DNA from 3 places in the Dietzia sp. 179-F 9C3 NHS genome. Region 3 is predicted to be linked to each of the others. Evidence: riboswitches for the same ligand, from Rfam matches in the RefSeq annotation. Region 3 holds a riboswitch; each other region holds the start of a gene.
What was found. A riboswitch is a leader RNA that binds a small molecule or an ion and turns the genes downstream of it on or off. The one in region 3 is predicted to bind cobalamin.
Positions count from the first base shown of each region.

Region 1: another riboswitch for cobalamin. It lies ahead of ACH0BZ_RS10735 (ABC transporter substrate-binding protein); the one in region 3 lies ahead of ACH0BZ_RS13440 (energy-coupling factor ABC transporter permease).
Region 2: another riboswitch for cobalamin. It lies ahead of ACH0BZ_RS06180 (ABC transporter substrate-binding protein); the one in region 3 lies ahead of ACH0BZ_RS13440 (energy-coupling factor ABC transporter permease).

Region 1 covers NZ_JBIQES010000007.1:199,075-204,184, reverse strand. The annotation lists gene metE (5-methyltetrahydropteroyltriglutamate--homocysteine S-methyltransferase) at 1-249, shown strand, start outside; gene ACH0BZ_RS10750 (superoxide dismutase) at 434-1,072, shown strand; gene ACH0BZ_RS10745 (hypothetical protein) at 1,069-1,386, shown strand; gene nrdF (class 1b ribonucleoside-diphosphate reductase subunit beta) at 1,383-2,354, shown strand; cobalamin riboswitch at 2,405-2,527, shown strand; gene ACH0BZ_RS10735 (ABC transporter substrate-binding protein) at 2,560-3,567, shown strand; gene ACH0BZ_RS10730 (FecCD family ABC transporter permease) at 3,585-4,610, shown strand; gene ACH0BZ_RS10725 (ABC transporter ATP-binding protein) at 4,610-5,110, shown strand, end outside.
Region 2 covers NZ_JBIQES010000003.1:333,714-338,823, reverse strand. The annotation lists gene ACH0BZ_RS06185 (acyl-CoA dehydrogenase) at 1-1,234, shown strand, start outside; cobalamin riboswitch at 1,422-1,564, shown strand; gene ACH0BZ_RS06180 (ABC transporter substrate-binding protein) at 1,676-2,704, shown strand; gene ACH0BZ_RS06175 (FecCD family ABC transporter permease) at 2,709-3,770, shown strand; gene ACH0BZ_RS06170 (ABC transporter ATP-binding protein) at 3,767-4,549, shown strand; gene ACH0BZ_RS06165 ((2Fe-2S)-binding protein) at 4,542-5,110, shown strand, end outside.
Region 3 covers NZ_JBIQES010000012.1:60-5,169, reverse strand. The annotation lists gene ACH0BZ_RS13455 (energy-coupling factor ABC transporter ATP-binding protein) at 1-575, opposite strand, end outside; gene cbiQ (cobalt ECF transporter T component CbiQ) at 572-1,300, opposite strand; gene ACH0BZ_RS13445 (energy-coupling factor ABC transporter substrate-binding protein) at 1,301-1,654, opposite strand; gene ACH0BZ_RS13440 (energy-coupling factor ABC transporter permease) at 1,651-2,391, opposite strand; cobalamin riboswitch at 2,428-2,637, opposite strand; gene malQ (4-alpha-glucanotransferase) at 2,682-4,961, shown strand.

The sequences.
Region 1 (5,110 bases), on a different contig from region 3:
GCCAATCAGGTGGGCCCGGGTGTCTACGACATCCACTCACCCCGGGTGCCGAGCGTGGACGAGATCGTGGGTCTGCTCCGCGAGGCGGTGGACGCCATGGATCTCGATCGTCTGTGGGTCAACCCGGACTGCGGACTCAAGACCCGCCGGGATGAGGAGGTCGAGCCGGCGTTGGCGGCGATGGTCGCGGCCACCCGGCAGGTCCGGCAGGAGGCCGCGGCCGACCGGTTCACCGGAGCCGCGCGGTAGGAGAGGGGGTAGATCCGCCTCCGGCGGGTCCCGAGAAGGGGGCGCGGGTCCGACAGGGACCCGCGCCCCTCGGGCGTGAGACACCTCGAGCCGTGAGTTCGGGGAGTGAAATGATAATCTTCAGTTACCCGAAATCCGAGGCCGCGGAGTGCCGCACCGCGGCCGTGACCGCACAGGGAGCACGATGACCTACTCGCTGCCCGATCTCGCCTACGATTACGGGGACCTCGCCCCCGCGATCACGGGCGAGATCATGGAACTCCACCACTCCAAGCACCACGCCGCCTACGTGGCCGGCGCCAACAACGCCACCGAGGCACTCGCGGAGGCCCGCACGAACCGCGATACCGGCAGCCTCCCGGGCCTGGAGCGGGCCCTGGCGTTCCACCTCTCCGGCCACGGTCTGCACTCGCTGTTCTGGCGCAACCTGTCCCCGGACGGTGGGGGCCGGCCCGAGGGCGAACTCGCCGCCGCCGTTGACGAGTTCTTCGGCGACTTCGACGCCTTCCGTGCCGAGCTCAGCGGGGCCACGAGCACCATCCAGGGGTCGGGCTGGGGTGCGCTGTCCTGGGATCCCGTCGGTGCGCGTCTCGTGGTGCACCAGGTCCATGACCACCACGCCAACGCCGCCCTGCTCAGCAGCCCGCTCCTCGTCTTTGACGCCTGGGAGCACGCCTTCTACCTGCAGTACCGCAATGTCAAGGCCGACTACGTGGATCGACTGTGGAATCTGGTGAACTGGGACGACGTCCAGGCCCGCTTCGACGTGGCCCGCGCCGCGACGGTGCCCCTCGACCTGCCCGCGACGGGGGGTGGGCGATGACGGCCAGGGACCGCGACCCGGCCGGCGGCGCGGCCGACGACCTGGCCTGTGACACGGCCGCGAGCTGGGCCGAAGCGATCGATCTGTTCCGCGCCGCGCACCGGGGCGATCAACTGGCGGGGCGCATGATCCTCGACACCACCGGCGATCTCCGGCAGCTCACCGAGATGCTGCTCCAGCTCGTCGAAGTTCACCTGCTGGATGCCGATGACGACGCACTCGCCCGGTTCGTCACCGCGGCGGCCCGGTGCGGCCCACCGCCGCGTTACGGAAGCCGGCCGTTCGCCGGGCACCGCCCGAGGAGGGTCCCGTGACCACCCCCGGACCGATCGAGCGCGAGCACGCGATCAACTGGAACGACATCCCCGACCCGGTGGACAAGACGGTGTGGGACCGGCTCACCACCAACTTCTGGCTCCCGGAGAAGGTGCCGGTGGCCAACGATCTGCCGTCGTGGGGCCAGCTGGACGAGGTGCACCGCGAGCTCACGATCCGTGTCTTCACCGGCCTGACCCTCCTGGACACCGTCCAGGCCACGGTGGGGGCGGTGAGCATGATGGCGGACGCGGCCACTCCCCACGAGGAGGCGGTGTTCACCAATCTGGCGTTCATGGAGTCGGTGCACGCCAAGAGCTACTCGACCATCTTCTCCACTCTGTGTTCCACCCCGGAGATCGAGGCCGCCTTCGCGTGGTCGCTGGAGAACGAGCTCCTCCAGAACAAGGCGCGGATCATCGCCGCCCACTATCGGGAGGAGGATCCGTACCACAAGAAGATCGCCTCCGTCCTGCTGGAGTCGTTCCTGTTCTACTCGGGGTTCTTCCTGCCGTTGCGGTTCGCCTCACGCGGGATCCTCACCAACACGGCGGACATCATCCGGCTCATCATCCGGGACGAGGCGGTACACGGCTACTACATCGGGTACAAGCTGCAACAGATGCAGAGGGGGCTGACCGCCGCCGAGCGCCGGCAGCACGAGGAGTTCGCGCGCGCACTGCTCGACGACCTCTACCGCAACGAGCTCGATTACACCGCCTCTCTCTACGACCCGGTGGGCTGGACCGCGGACGTCATCCCGTTCCTGCGGTACAACGCCAACAAGGCGATGGCGAACATGGGTCTGGAGCCCACCTTCGACGCCGCGGACAGCCGACCCGACCCCGCCGTTCTCGCGGCGATGGACCCGGGGGCGGGGGAGACCCACGACTTCTTCTCGGGCTCGGGCAGTGCCTATGTGATCGGCCGGAAGGAACAGACGTCCGACGACGACTGGGCGTGGTAGCCCCCTCGCGGGGGTGGCGGACCAGACCCTGGCCGCTCGGGCTAGGCTCGGGCGGTCCAACGGGGGACGACGACCACGGGTGAAAGTCCGGTGAGATTCCGGCGCGGTCCCGCCACTGTGAACGACATGATCGTCGTGAGCCAGGGAGCCCTGTCGTCCCCAATCCCTGATCCTGGGGCGCGAGACCCCCGGAGAGGCTCACATCATGAAGACCGTTCTGCTCCGTCGTGCCGGCTCCGCGGCCGTGGTCGTGTCGCTCTGCCTCGTCGCCGCCTGCGGCTCGCCGGTCGAGGACATCACGGCGGCCGGAGACACTTCCGTCGAATACACCGACGTGAACAACTGTGGGGTCACCACCGAATACTCGACCGTCCCCGAGCGGGCGGTCTCTCTGACCTCCAACGCGACCGAGACGATGCTGGAGTTGGGGCTCGAGGACCGGATGGCGGGGACCGCTTACATGCGTGGCCGGGAGATCGCCCCCGCCTACACCGATCAGTACGCGATGGTCCCCGTCCTGTCGAGCGAACAACCCACCAGGGAGCAGTTGCTGGCGGTCGATCCCGACTTCGTCTACTCGGGGTACCCGGACGGCTTCGGTGAGAGGACCGGGCACACCCGCGATCAACTCGCCGAACTGGGTATCGACAGACACCTCAACCCGGAAGGGTGCGCGACCGAGCCGGTGTCCGTCGAGAACATCTTCGCCGAGATCGGCACCATCGGTGGGATCTTCGGCGTGTCTGACAGGGCCGAGGAATCGATCGCGGCGCTGCGGGCGCGGCTTGACGAGGTGCGTGCCGCCGTCCGCGACAAGGAGCCGATCCGCGTCTTTCTCTACGCCTCGGGTACGGACAAGGCGCAGACGACCGGCGGGAACAGCATGGCGACACGACTCATCGAGGCCGCCGGTGGTGAGAACGTCTTCGCCGATGTGCCGGAGCGGTGGATGAGTGTGTCGTGGGAGCAAGTGGCGGAAAGGCGGCCCGATGTGATCCTCGTCCGTGAGGAGGGCACCACCCCGCAGTACCGGTCGCCGTCGGTGGCGAAGAAGATCCGGGATCTCGAATCGGTGCCGGCGATCGCCGGCACCCCCGCGATGACGGCCGGTGCGTTTTCCACCATCACGCTCTCGCAGCTGCAACCGGGTCCGTTCTCGATCGATGGCGTCGAGCACCTCGCGGAGCAGTTCCACGGCGTCGCGACGCGATGATCGGGCGCGGGACTCGTGTGAACGCCGCTGTGGTGGTCGGGGCGGCGATCGCGACGCTGGTCGCGTTGATGATCGTCGGCGTGATGGCGGGTTCGGTGGCGGTCGATGTGGGCACGACCGTCCGGATTCTCGGGCACCGGATCTTCGGCCCGAGGGTGGTGACACCGGACTGGACGCGGGCCCAGGACCTCATCATCGCCGACACGCGGCTGCCCAGGGTTCTGCTCGCGGCGGTGGTCGGCGCCGCACTGTCCCTGGTGGGCACGATGATCCAGGCGGTCGTCCGCAACCCGCTGGCCGGCCCGGGCATCCTGGGGGTGTCCGCCGGGGCGTCAACCGGCGCGGTGGTCGCGTTGCGGTACGGGTCGGTCGAGGGGTGGGGGCCGGCTGTGCTCCCGCTCGCAGCCTTCACCGGCGCCCTCCTGGCTATCGTCACCGTGGTGGGGGTCTCTCGCGGGGCCGGTGCCATGGACCCGGTTCGACTCGTCCTGTCGGGGGTCGCGATCTCGGCGGTCCTCAGTGCGGTGACCTCGCTGCTCGTCCTCACCGCCCCCGATCCGAGTCTGGCAGGCCAGGTGCTGCAGTGGACGCTCGGCGGATTCGGTGGTGCCCGGTGGGGCACCCTGGTGATCCCCGTCGCGGCGCTGGCCGTGGGGGTGATCCTGGTGACCCCGCTGGCACGGAATCTCAACGTCCTGTTGACGGGGGACGAGTCGGCGACGGCGCTCGGCGTGAACGTGCCGCGGCTCCGGGTGATCCTGGTGATACTGTCCGCGATCCTCACCGGCGTGATGGTCGCGGTGAGCGGGGTTATCGGCTTCCTCGGACTCATGGTTCCGCACATGAGCCGCCTCCTCGTAGGCGGCGATCACCGTCGTGTCCTGCCCGTCGCGTTGCTGATCGGGGCGTCGTTCGCTGTCGGCACGGACATGGTGGCCCGCACCGCGGCGCCGCCGGTCGAGATCCCGGTGGGCATCGTCACCGCGCTCGTCGGAGGCCCGTACTTCGTGTGGTTGCTGCGGCGCACGGGTCGGTGGTCGTGATGCTTGTCTTTGACGACGTGTGTGTGCGGACTGCGGAGCGCGTACTGCTTGACGGCGTGTGCCTCGAGGTGGCGGAGAACGAGATCGTCGGCTTGGTGGGTCCCAACGGGTGCGGCAAGTCGACCCTGTTGAGAACGGCGTACCGGGTCCGCCGTCCCGACCGGGGCTCGGTGACGTTGCAGGGCAGGGACGTGTGGCGCGAGCCGGTGTCTTTCGTCGGACGACACATCGGGGTGGTGGCTCAGGCGTTCGCCCTGGACTTCCCGCTTACGGTGGCGGAGGTCGTGATGTTGGGACTCGCGGCGGCCAAGGGGCTGTTCGAGGGGGACGACGAGGAGGACCACGCCCGTGTCCTCGAGTGTCTCCGAGAGGTGGACATGACGGATCGAATCCGCGACGAGTTCGCGACACTCTCGGGCGGAGAGCGGCAACGAACGCTCATCGCCCAGGCGCTGGTGGGAGACCCGGAAATGCTGTTGCTCGATGAGCCGACCAACCAC
Region 2 (5,110 bases), on a different contig from region 3:
CGACGACCTCTTCGAGAACATCTTCCACCTGGTCCTGGCCCGCCCCGAGGGCGCCGGCCCGGGCACCAAGGGCCTGTCCCTGTTCTTCGTCCCCAAGTTCCACTGGGACTTCGATACCGACACGATCGGCGAGCGCAACGGCGTCTTCGTCACCGGTGTCGAGCACAAGATGGGCCTCAAGGTCTCCGCCACGTGTGAGGTCACCTTCGGCGGCCACGGCGTCCCCGCCAAGGGCTGGATGGTGGGCGGCGACGAGCTCAACCAGGGCATCCGCCAGATGTTCGACGTGATCGAGCACGCCCGCATGATGGTCGGGACCAAGGCCATCTCCACCCTGTCCACCGGCTACCTCAACGCCCTCGAGTACGCCAAGGAGCGCGTCCAGGGCGGCGACATGGCCGAGATGGCGGACAAGAACGCCCCGCGCGTCACCATCACCCACCACCCCGACGTCCGCCGCGCGCTCATGCGCCAGAAGGCGTTCGCCGAGGGCCTGCGCTCGGTGTACCTGTACACCACCGCGCACCAGGACGTGACCATCGCCCAGCGCGTCTCCGGCGCCGACGGCGAGCTCGCCCACCGCGTCAACGACCTCCTGCTGCCCATCGTCAAGGGCGTCGGCTCCGAGCGCGCCTACGAGCTGCTCACCGAGTCGCTCCAGACCCTCGGCGGCTCCGGCTTCCTGCAGGACTACCCCATCGAGCAGTACATCCGCGACGCCAAGATCGACTCGCTCTACGAGGGAACCACCGCGATCCAGGCGCAGGACTTCTTCTTCCGCAAGATCGCCCGCGACCGCGGCACCGCCGTCGGTCACGTGTCGGCACAGATCAAGAAGTTCCTCGAGTCCGCCGACGCCCGGCCCGAGCTGGCCGCCGAGCGCGAGCTGCTCACCACCGCGCTGGCCGACGTCGAGGCCATGATCGGCGGCTGCTTCGAGCACCTCATGGCCGCACAGGAGGACCCCAAGCGCCTCTACATCATCGGCCTGGCCTCCGTGCGCCTGCTCATGGGCTTCGGCGACCTCATGATGGGCTGGCGCCTGCTCGAGGGCGCCGAGATCGCCCTGGGCAAGCTCGACTCCGCGACCGGCGACGACAAGGCCTTCTACACCGGCAAGGTCGAGGCCGCCAAGTGGTTCGCCCACAACGAGCTGCCGCTCCTCACGGCGACCCGCGGCATCGTGGCCGGCCTCGGCACCGAGCTCATGGAGATGGACGAGGCCGCGTTCTGATCTGACGCGCGCGGTCGCCGCCCCACGGCGTACCCGCCCGCCCCTCCCGACATCGGCGACTCCACTGCTGCTTCGGCGACCCCCTCAGGGGTAGCAGATCCGGCGGTGGAGTCGCCGATCGTGTAGGTGCCGGGCTGCGGGCCGGGTCCACCGCGTCCTCGTCGGGGACCCGGTGCGCCCGCGGGCCGGGCACTGGTCCATACTGAGCGGACACACTGCTGACATCCATGGCAGGGGAAGTCCGGTGAGAGTCCGGCGCTGACCCGCAACGGTGTGCCACCCCTCGACAGGTGGCGAGCCCGATCGCCTGCCCGGACGTCCGCGGCTCCACCCATCGCCGTGGTCTGCGATCCGGAGCCCCGCAGGCCATGTGGTGCACCCGTGCACCTCGGCGCCGACGGGTCCCGGCCCGCCGGACCCGCCAGAGGAACCGAGGTCCGCATGTCCCGCCGAAGCCTGCCCCAGCCGAGCCCGACCCGCCGCCGGCGCACCGCCGCCGTCGCCGTCACCACCGCCGTCGTCCTCGCCGTCACCGGCTGTTCCCGCGGGGAGCCCGGGAACACGGCCGCGGCGGCCGAGCCGTTCGCCGAGCCCGTCACCATCACGAACTGCGACCGCGAGACGACCTACGACACCCCGCCGCAGCGCATCGTGTCGATGAACGACCACGTCACGGAGACCCTCATCCAGATGGGTGCCGGAGACCGGATCGTCGGAATGGGCTACGGCGAGAGCACGGACGTGCTCCCCGAGGTCGCGGACCGGTTCCACGCGATCCCCTCGCTCGCCGAGGAGTACCCGACCGCCGAACAGATCCGTGACCTCGAGCCGGACCTCGTCGTGGGCGGCATGCGCAGCGCCTTCGACGAGAAGGAGGGCCGCAGTCGCGACGCGCTCGCCGCCGCCGGGATCCCCACGTTCCTCTTCTCCGAGTACTGCGGCGAGGGCTTCTCCGATATCGCGCTCCTGGAGAACGACTTCGCACAACTCGGACGGATCCTCGCCGTCGAGGAGGGTGCGGTGCAGCTCACCGAGCGGATCACCAACGGCCTCGACGCGGTCCGCGAGAAGCTCGACGCGGCCGGCGTCGCAGACGTGCCCACGTTCTTCTACGACGGCGGCGAGGCCGAACCCGTCACCATCGGCGGAGTCGGCATCGGCCACCTCATCGGCCGGTACGCGGGCGCGGCCAACGTCTTCCCGGAGGGCGACCGCCCCTACCTCGCCACCAGTTGGGAGGTGATCGGCGAGCGTGCGCCCGAGGCCGTGGTCGTGCTGGACTACGGCAAGACGAGCGCCGAGGACAAGATCCGCCATCTCGAGGCACAGCCGATCATGGCGACCACGCCGGCGATCCGCGAAGGCCGGATCGTCACGGTCCCGCTCGCGGACTTCTTCGAGAGCTCACGCATGGTCACGTCGGTGGAGACGATCGCCGCGGCCCTGCACCCCGACGCCGTCGAGGACTGACCGGATGGCCCGGCTCGCGACCAGCGCCCCACCCGGACGCCGCCGTCTGCGGGCGCTCCTCCTGCCGCTCCTCGTCGCCCTCGCCTGTGCGCTGGCCGGCGGGGTCGCACTCGGCACGATCTCCATCCCGGTCGGCGACGTGGCCGCGATCGTCGCCCACCGCATCGCCCCCGGCGCGTTCGCCCCGTGGTGGTCGGAGGCCCGAGCGGCGATCGTCCTCGAGTCCCGCCTGCCACGCGTGCTCACCGCGGCCGCCGTCGGTGCGTCGTTGGCGCTCGCCGGCGGCGTCGCCCAGGCGGTGACCCGTAACCCGCTGGCCGACCCGTACCTGCTCGGGGTGTCCTCGGGGGCGGGCTTCGGCGTCGTCGTCCTCACCGTCTTCGGCCTCGGCGCGGGCACCCTCGGCCTCTTCACCCTTCCCGCCGCCGCGTTCCTCGGCGCCCTCCTCCCCCTGGTCGGGACCGTGCTGGTCGCCCGCCGAGCGCACGACCCCACGGCGATCGTCCTCGTGGGCGCGGCCATGACGATGGTCTTCTCCGCCCTCATCACCTTCACGCTGCTCGTCCTGGGAGACGTCCACCAGCTGGGCACCGTGATGCGGTGGCTCGCCGGCGGATTCGGGGACGCCTCGTGGCGGATGGTCGCGGTCCCGATGGTGGTCCTCGCCGTCACGGGCACCGCCGTCATGCTCGCCTCGCGGCGCCTCGACCTGCTCCTCACCGGCGACGACGGGGCCACGGCGATGGGGATGAACGTCCCCCGGTTCCGCGTGCTCCTGTTGCTCACGGTCTCGTTGCTCACGGCGGGCGCGGTCGCGGTGTCCGGCACCATCGGATTCATCGGACTCCTCGTTCCCCACCTCGCCGGATACCTCACCGGACGCACCGCCGCGCGCCTGTTGCCCACCGCCGCGGTCCTCGGCGCGCTCGCGCTCGTCCTGGCCGACATCGCCGCGCGCTCCGTCAGCCCCGACTCCGAGCTGCCCGTCGGTGTCGTCACGGGCATCGTCGGCGGCCCGCTCTTCGTGGCGATGCTGTGGCGTCGCCACCGACAGGAGACCCCATGAGTCACCTCTCCGCGACATCCGTAGCGGCACGCCTCGGCGGCCACCTCGTCCTGGACGGCGTCGACCTGCAGGTGGTCCCGGGCCGGGTCACGGCACTGGTGGGACCGAACGGCAGCGGCAAGACGACGCTCCTACGCACCTGCTACCGCGCGCTGCCCGCGGCGGCCGGAGTGGTCGAGGTGGACGACACCGACATCCGCCGTCTACGCCGACGCAGCCTCGCCCGCACCGTCGGCGTGAGCACCCAGGAGCCGGCCACCCTCGGCGGGATCACCGTCCGCGAATCGGTCCGCCTCGGGCGCACCGTGCAGCGTGGCCTGTTCGAGTCCTTCGGCGCGGACGACGTCGACGTCGTCGACACCGTCCTCTCCCAGGTCGGGCTCGCCGACCTCGCCGACCGTGATGTACTCACGCTCTCCGGTGGGCAGCGCCAGCGGGTCTCCATCGCCCGCGCGCTCGCCCAGGAGCCGCGGATCCTGATGCTCGACGAGCCCACCAACCACCTCGACCTGCACCAGCAGCTCTCCGTACTCGACCTGCTCCGGACACTGGCGCAGGACGGTCTCGCCGTGCTGCTCACCGTCCACGACCTGCGGCTGGCCGTCGAGTACTGCGATGCGATGGCGGTGCTCTCGGAGGGCCGGCTCGTGGCGGCCGGCGCGCCCGAGGAGATCCTCGACGCCGACCTGCTGCGTTCGGTCTTCCGGGTCCGTGGCGAGGTGACGGCCCGCGACGACGGCACCCGCACGCTCGAGATCAGGGGGATCGCCCGTGACTGACGCCCTCGCCCGCGCCTACCTGGCGGTCGCGCCGGCGCTCGGCCCGTTCTCCCCGACCGTGGACCCGGTCCCCACGCCGCTCCCGGGAGAACTCCTGACGTCCCCGACGTGGCTGGCCGACCGCATCCGCGACACGGGTGTGCGCTGGTCGCACACCGGCGACCGGGTCAACGGCACGCTGTGGTGGTACTCCGCGAGTTCGACGCTCGTGGCCGCACCCCTGTCGATGCTGCTCGCCACCGGCGCCGCCCCCGACCCGCGTCCGGACCGGCTCACGATCTGCCTGCGCGAGAACGGCTACCTCGCCGCGGCCCGCTCGGACCGGCGCTGTTCGTCCCGGGAGGAGTTCGTCGCCGCGCTGCACCGGGCCCTCGACGCCGTGATCGCGCCTCTCGCGGCCGTCTCCGGCGCGTCGACCCGCGCGCTGTGGGCGATCGCCACCGACTCGGTGGCGAACCGCGCGCTCGACGCCGGCCGCCGGCTCGCCCGCGAGGACGAGGCCGTCGCACTGGCCCGGGCAGTCACCCGACCACCGTTCCTGCCCGCCCGCTTCACGGACGT
Region 3 (5,110 bases):
TCGCACGCCACCGGATCCAACCCTGCGGTGGGCTCGTCGAGCAGCAGGACCCGGGGCCGCATGGCCAGGGCGCCGGCGATCGCGACGCGTTTGCGCTGACCGAAGGACAGGTGGTGCGGGACGCGGTCGGCGAGGTCGGCGATCGCCAGGGCCGCCAACGCCTCGGCGACGCGCCGCTCGACCTCGGCGCGGTCCAGGCCGAGGTTCACCGGCCCAAAGGAGACGTCGGCCCGCACGGTGGCGGCGAAGAGCTGGTCGTCGGGCTCCTGGAGGACGAGCTGCACGGACTCGCGCAGGCGGGTGCGGTCGGCGCGGCGGTCCCGGACGCGCTCGCCGTCGAGCTCGAGCGTCCCGCCGTCGAGCCGGTTCAGCCCCACGAGTAGACGCAGGAGGGTGGTCTTGCCGCTGCCGTTGCCGCCCAGCAGCGCGAGGCGCTCCCCCGGCGCCACCTCGAGGCCGGCGCCGTCGAGCACGGTGTGCCGGTGGCCGCCGGTGGAGTCGAGGCAGCGGTGCGCGAACCGGGCGTCGCGCAGGGCGAGGACGGGCGGCCGGACCGTGTCGCGCGGGGCCGTCACGCCGCCATCCCCACCGCGACCACGGCGCCCACCACCACGGTGATGACGACGAGGCGGGCGGCCGAGACCGGCCGGGCCGGCGCGAGGACCGCCGTCTCGCCCCGTTCGGCGCGGAGCGCCATGGCGTCGTCGATCGCCCGGGCCCGGCTCAGTGCCAGCACGAAGACGGTCGCGAACTGCGTCCCCACGGACGTGATCGCCGCGCGGGCCGTGCGGTGCCCCAGCCGCAGGTCGTGGGCCTGCCGCAGGGTCCGGGTGGTGCCCACGAGAATCCCGACGAGCCGGTAGGTGGTGTCCACGACGTGTGCGAGTGGGGCCGGCAGGCCAGCCCGCCGGCCCGCGGCGAGGAGGTCGGCGGCGGGCGTGGTGCAGGCCAGGGTGACGGTGGCGGCAGTGGCCGCGATCGCCCGGCTCACCGCGCGCCACGCCGCGTCGACCCCGGTGGGGTCCACGACGAGCCGCCCGCCGACCAAATCCCACACGAGCGGGCCCACGCCCAGTGCGAGGAACACCGCCGGCGCGAGCAGCGCCGGCAGGTAGACCCGGGCCGGGACGCGGGCCAGCACGAGCCCGCACACGCAGCAGACCGCTAGGATCGCCGCGTGCCCCACCGGTGGCGGCACGAGCAGTGCCGCCACCAGCAGGCCGCCGAAGAGCAGGAGCTTCTCGGCGACGGGGCGGTCCGACCAACGGTTGTGGGCGGCAGCCAGTTCGAGGGGGTTCACCTAGACGGCGGCGGTGCCCGACGCGGCGGGCTGCACCCGCTGCCGGCTGCGGGTGCGCAGGACGCCGAGCCCGTAGCCGACGATCCCGCCGCCGATGCCGGCCTGGAGGGCGAACACACCCGATTCGACCTCGCCCGGCAGTTCGGGCAGCAGGGGCTCGAACCAGGGCTCGTAGTCGGGCGCGACCTCGGTGATCGTGTCCTCAGCCTGGCCGTCGGCCCCCTCGAACTCCCCGCCGCGGCTCGCGCCGTAGACCAGGGACAGCGCGGCGATCGCCACGGCGACGGCGACGAGTCCCACGAGGACCCATGCCCCGGCGTGCCGACGCCCGCCGGTGGTGGTGCTCCCGCTCATCGCACGGCCTCCTTCTTCTCGGCGTTGGTCGTCGGGGCGTCGTCGATGGCCGGGGCGGCCGCGCCCTCGAGCCGCGCTCGTCGGAAGAACCCGAGCAGGTCGAGCTCACGCGCGGCGATACGCAGCAGGACGCTGACGATCACCACCACGATGAGCGCTTCGACGATCGCGAGCGGGATCTGGGTGAGCGCGAAGACGGCGAGGAACTCGCCCATCGAGTGCCACATCCCGTGCTCGGCGCTGGGGAACGCGAGCGCGAGCTGGGCGCTGGTGACGAGGTAGGTGACCAGGTCCGCGAGGAACGCGGCCACGAACACCGCTCCGAGCAGCGGCACGGCGACGCGCCGGCACGCCACGAACGCGGCGTAGGCGATCCACGGCCCGGCCACGCCCATGGAGAAGACGTTGGCGCCGAGCGTCGTGAGGCCGCCGTGGGCGAGCAGCAGCGCCTGGAAGAGCAGGACGACCGTCGCCACAAAGGCCATGACCGGGGGCCGGAAGACGATCGTCCCGAGTCCGGTGCCGGTGGGGTGTGAGCTCGAGCCCGTCACCGACGGCAGTTTGACGGCGGACATGACGAACGTGAACGCCCCGGCCGCGCCGAGCAGGACGCCGGCCTCCGGGGTCTGCCGGACCGTTCTGACGACCTCGCGTGCGCCGTGGATCACGAACGGCGCCGCGACGGCCGTCCATGCCGCGGCGTGGACCGCGGGGAGGAAACCCTCTGCGATATGCATGTGTGGTGGAACCTTTCTGCCCGTCACCTCGCGGGCACTCGCGGTGGCGGCCACGGCCGGTCTCCTGACTCACGGTTCCCCGGACCACCCGCGTGGGGTGGGCCGGATCGCCGCCCGTCCGCCTTCCCACCCGCACACGAGGCGCGAGCAGTGGCACAGTGGACTGGCGACATCATCCGTTCACAGTGGCGAGGGCCGCCCCGGACTCACACCGGGTTCCCGAACACCGCAGCTGAGCAGATCGTAACCCGCCGCAGGCACGCGCACACCATCGGAGCGAGGACACCACGTTGACCACCACCCAGCCCGTCTCCCCCGCCCTCGCCGCGCTGGCCGAGGAGTGCGGCGTCTCCACCGGATACGAGGACGGCCAGGGGATATGGCACGACGCCTCCGCGGAGACACTTCGCGCCGTCCTCGCGGCGATGGGGGTCGAGACGGCGCCCGGGGCCGGCGGGCCGGGGGGTGACGACGACGAGGCCGTCGCCGCGGCGGGTGGGCCCGCCGCCGACGCGGCCGACCGGGCCTCGCTCGAGCGGGTCCGCCTGCGCCCGTGGCGGCGGGTCCTGCCGCCCACCGTCGTCGCGCGCGAGGGCTGGAGCCCGCGCGTGCGCGTCCACGTCCCGGACGGGGCCTCGCTGACGGTCGAGGTGATCCCCGAGGGCGGCGGTCCCGCCCGCCACGTGCCACAGCTCGACCTGTGGGTGGAGCCCCGGGACGTCGACGGGCTGCGCACGGGGTGCGCGACGGTCGAGATCCCCGGTGATCTGCCTCCGGGCTGGCACCGTGTCGTCGCCGTCGTCGACGGCCGCGACCCCCGTGACGACGCCGGCGACGCGGCCCCCGCCCGCACCGCGCGCCACCCCGACGAGGGCACCGTCGCGGACCCGGGTTCGGCGGTGGCGACGCTGCTCGTCTCCCCGCGGACGATCCCCGTGCCCGTCGGCCTCGAGGAACGGCCGGCCGTGGGCGTGGCGGCGCAGCTCTACCAGGTGCGGTCGGAACGATCTTGGGGGGTGGGCGACCTGTCCGACCTCGCCGACCTGGCCGACTTCTCCGCCCGCGACCTCGGCGCCGACTTCGTCCTGGTCAACCCGATGCACGCGGCGGAGCCGTACCCGCCGCTCGAGCCGTCGCCGTATCTGCCCACGACCCGCCGGTTCGCCTCGCCGCTCTACCTGCGGCCCGAGGAGATCGACGAGTACGCCTACCTGCCCGCCGCCGACCGCGCTCGCGTCGAGGAGCTGGCCGCCCTCGCGCGGCGGGGCAACGAGGCCGACACGATCGACCGCGACGCAGCATGGACCGCCAAGCTCGAGGCGCTGCGCCTGGTGGCGACGGCGGAGCCGACCGGACGCCGCGCGGCCCGGTTCGCCGCGTTCCTCGCCGAGGAGGGCGAGGGCCTGCGCCGTTTCGCCACCTGGTGTGCGATCGCTGCCGAGCACGGCCCCCATTGGTCGGTGTGGCCGGAGGACCTGCGCGACCCCGAGTCCCCCGCCGTCGCCCGGTATGCCGCCGAGAACGCGGGCGAGGTGCGGTTCCACGAGTGGCTCCAGTGGGTCGTGGCCGAGCAGCGGGCCCACGCCCAGCGGGACGCCCTCGCGGCCGGTATGCGTCTCGGGGTGCTGCACGACCTCGCCGTCGGGGTCCATCCGAGCGGCGCCGACGCGTGGGCCCTCGACCGGTCGCTGGCCCGTGGGGTGTCCGTGGGGGCGCCGCCGGACATGTACAACCAGCGGGGGCAGGACTGGTCCCAGCCGCCGCTGCGGCCGGACGCGCTCGCCGAGGAGGGCTACGCGCCGTTCCGCGACCTCGTCCGCGCCGCGCTCCGCGACGCCGGTGGGGTGCGCATCGACCACATCCTCGGCCTGTTCCGGCTGTGGTGGGTGCCCGCCGGCAGGCCGCCCACCGAGGGCACGTACGTGCGCTACGACCACGAGGCGATGATCGGAGTCCTCGCCCTGGAGGCGAGCCGCGCCGGTGCCGTGATCGTGGGCGAGGACCTGGGCACCGTCGCTCCGGGCGTGCGGGAGGAGATGACCGAGCGCGGCCTCTTCGGTACCTCGGTCCTGTGGTTCGAACGGACCGACGACGGCTCCGTGCTCCCTCCCGAGGACTACCGACGCCTGTGCATGGCGTCGGTGACGACGCACGACCTGCCCCCGTCGGCCGGGTACGTGGACCTGGTGCACGTGGACATCCGCGACGAGCTCGGCCAACTGGTCGATCCGGTGGACGTGGAGCGTCGGCGGGCGGCCGAGGAGATCGACACGTTCACGGACGTGCTGCGCGAGCGGGGCCTGCTCGACAGCCGGACGCCCACGCCCGCGGCCGAGGACGTCTCGGTGGCGCTCCACGAGTTGTTGTCGGCGGCGCCGTCGTTGCTGCTGTCGGTGTCGGTGGCGGATCTGGTGGGAGATCGCCGGCCGGTGAACATGCCGGGGACGTACCGCGAGTATCCGAACTGGTGCGTGCCGCTCTCGGGCGCCGACGGTGAGGCTGTATCGCTCGAGCAGCTCCGCGAGTCGTCGCTGGCACGGCGGATCATGTCGGCGGTAGCGCCGGAATAGCCACCGCGGCCCAGCGCCTTGACGCGCCGGCATCCACACGGGAAGTTTCCTGCGCGGGCGGTGGACGCCAAGCGGAAACGCAAATGGCGGCAAATGGCGAGAGCCCCGACCGAGGTCGGGGCTCTCGTGTGAAGTTGTGTTCGGCGGTG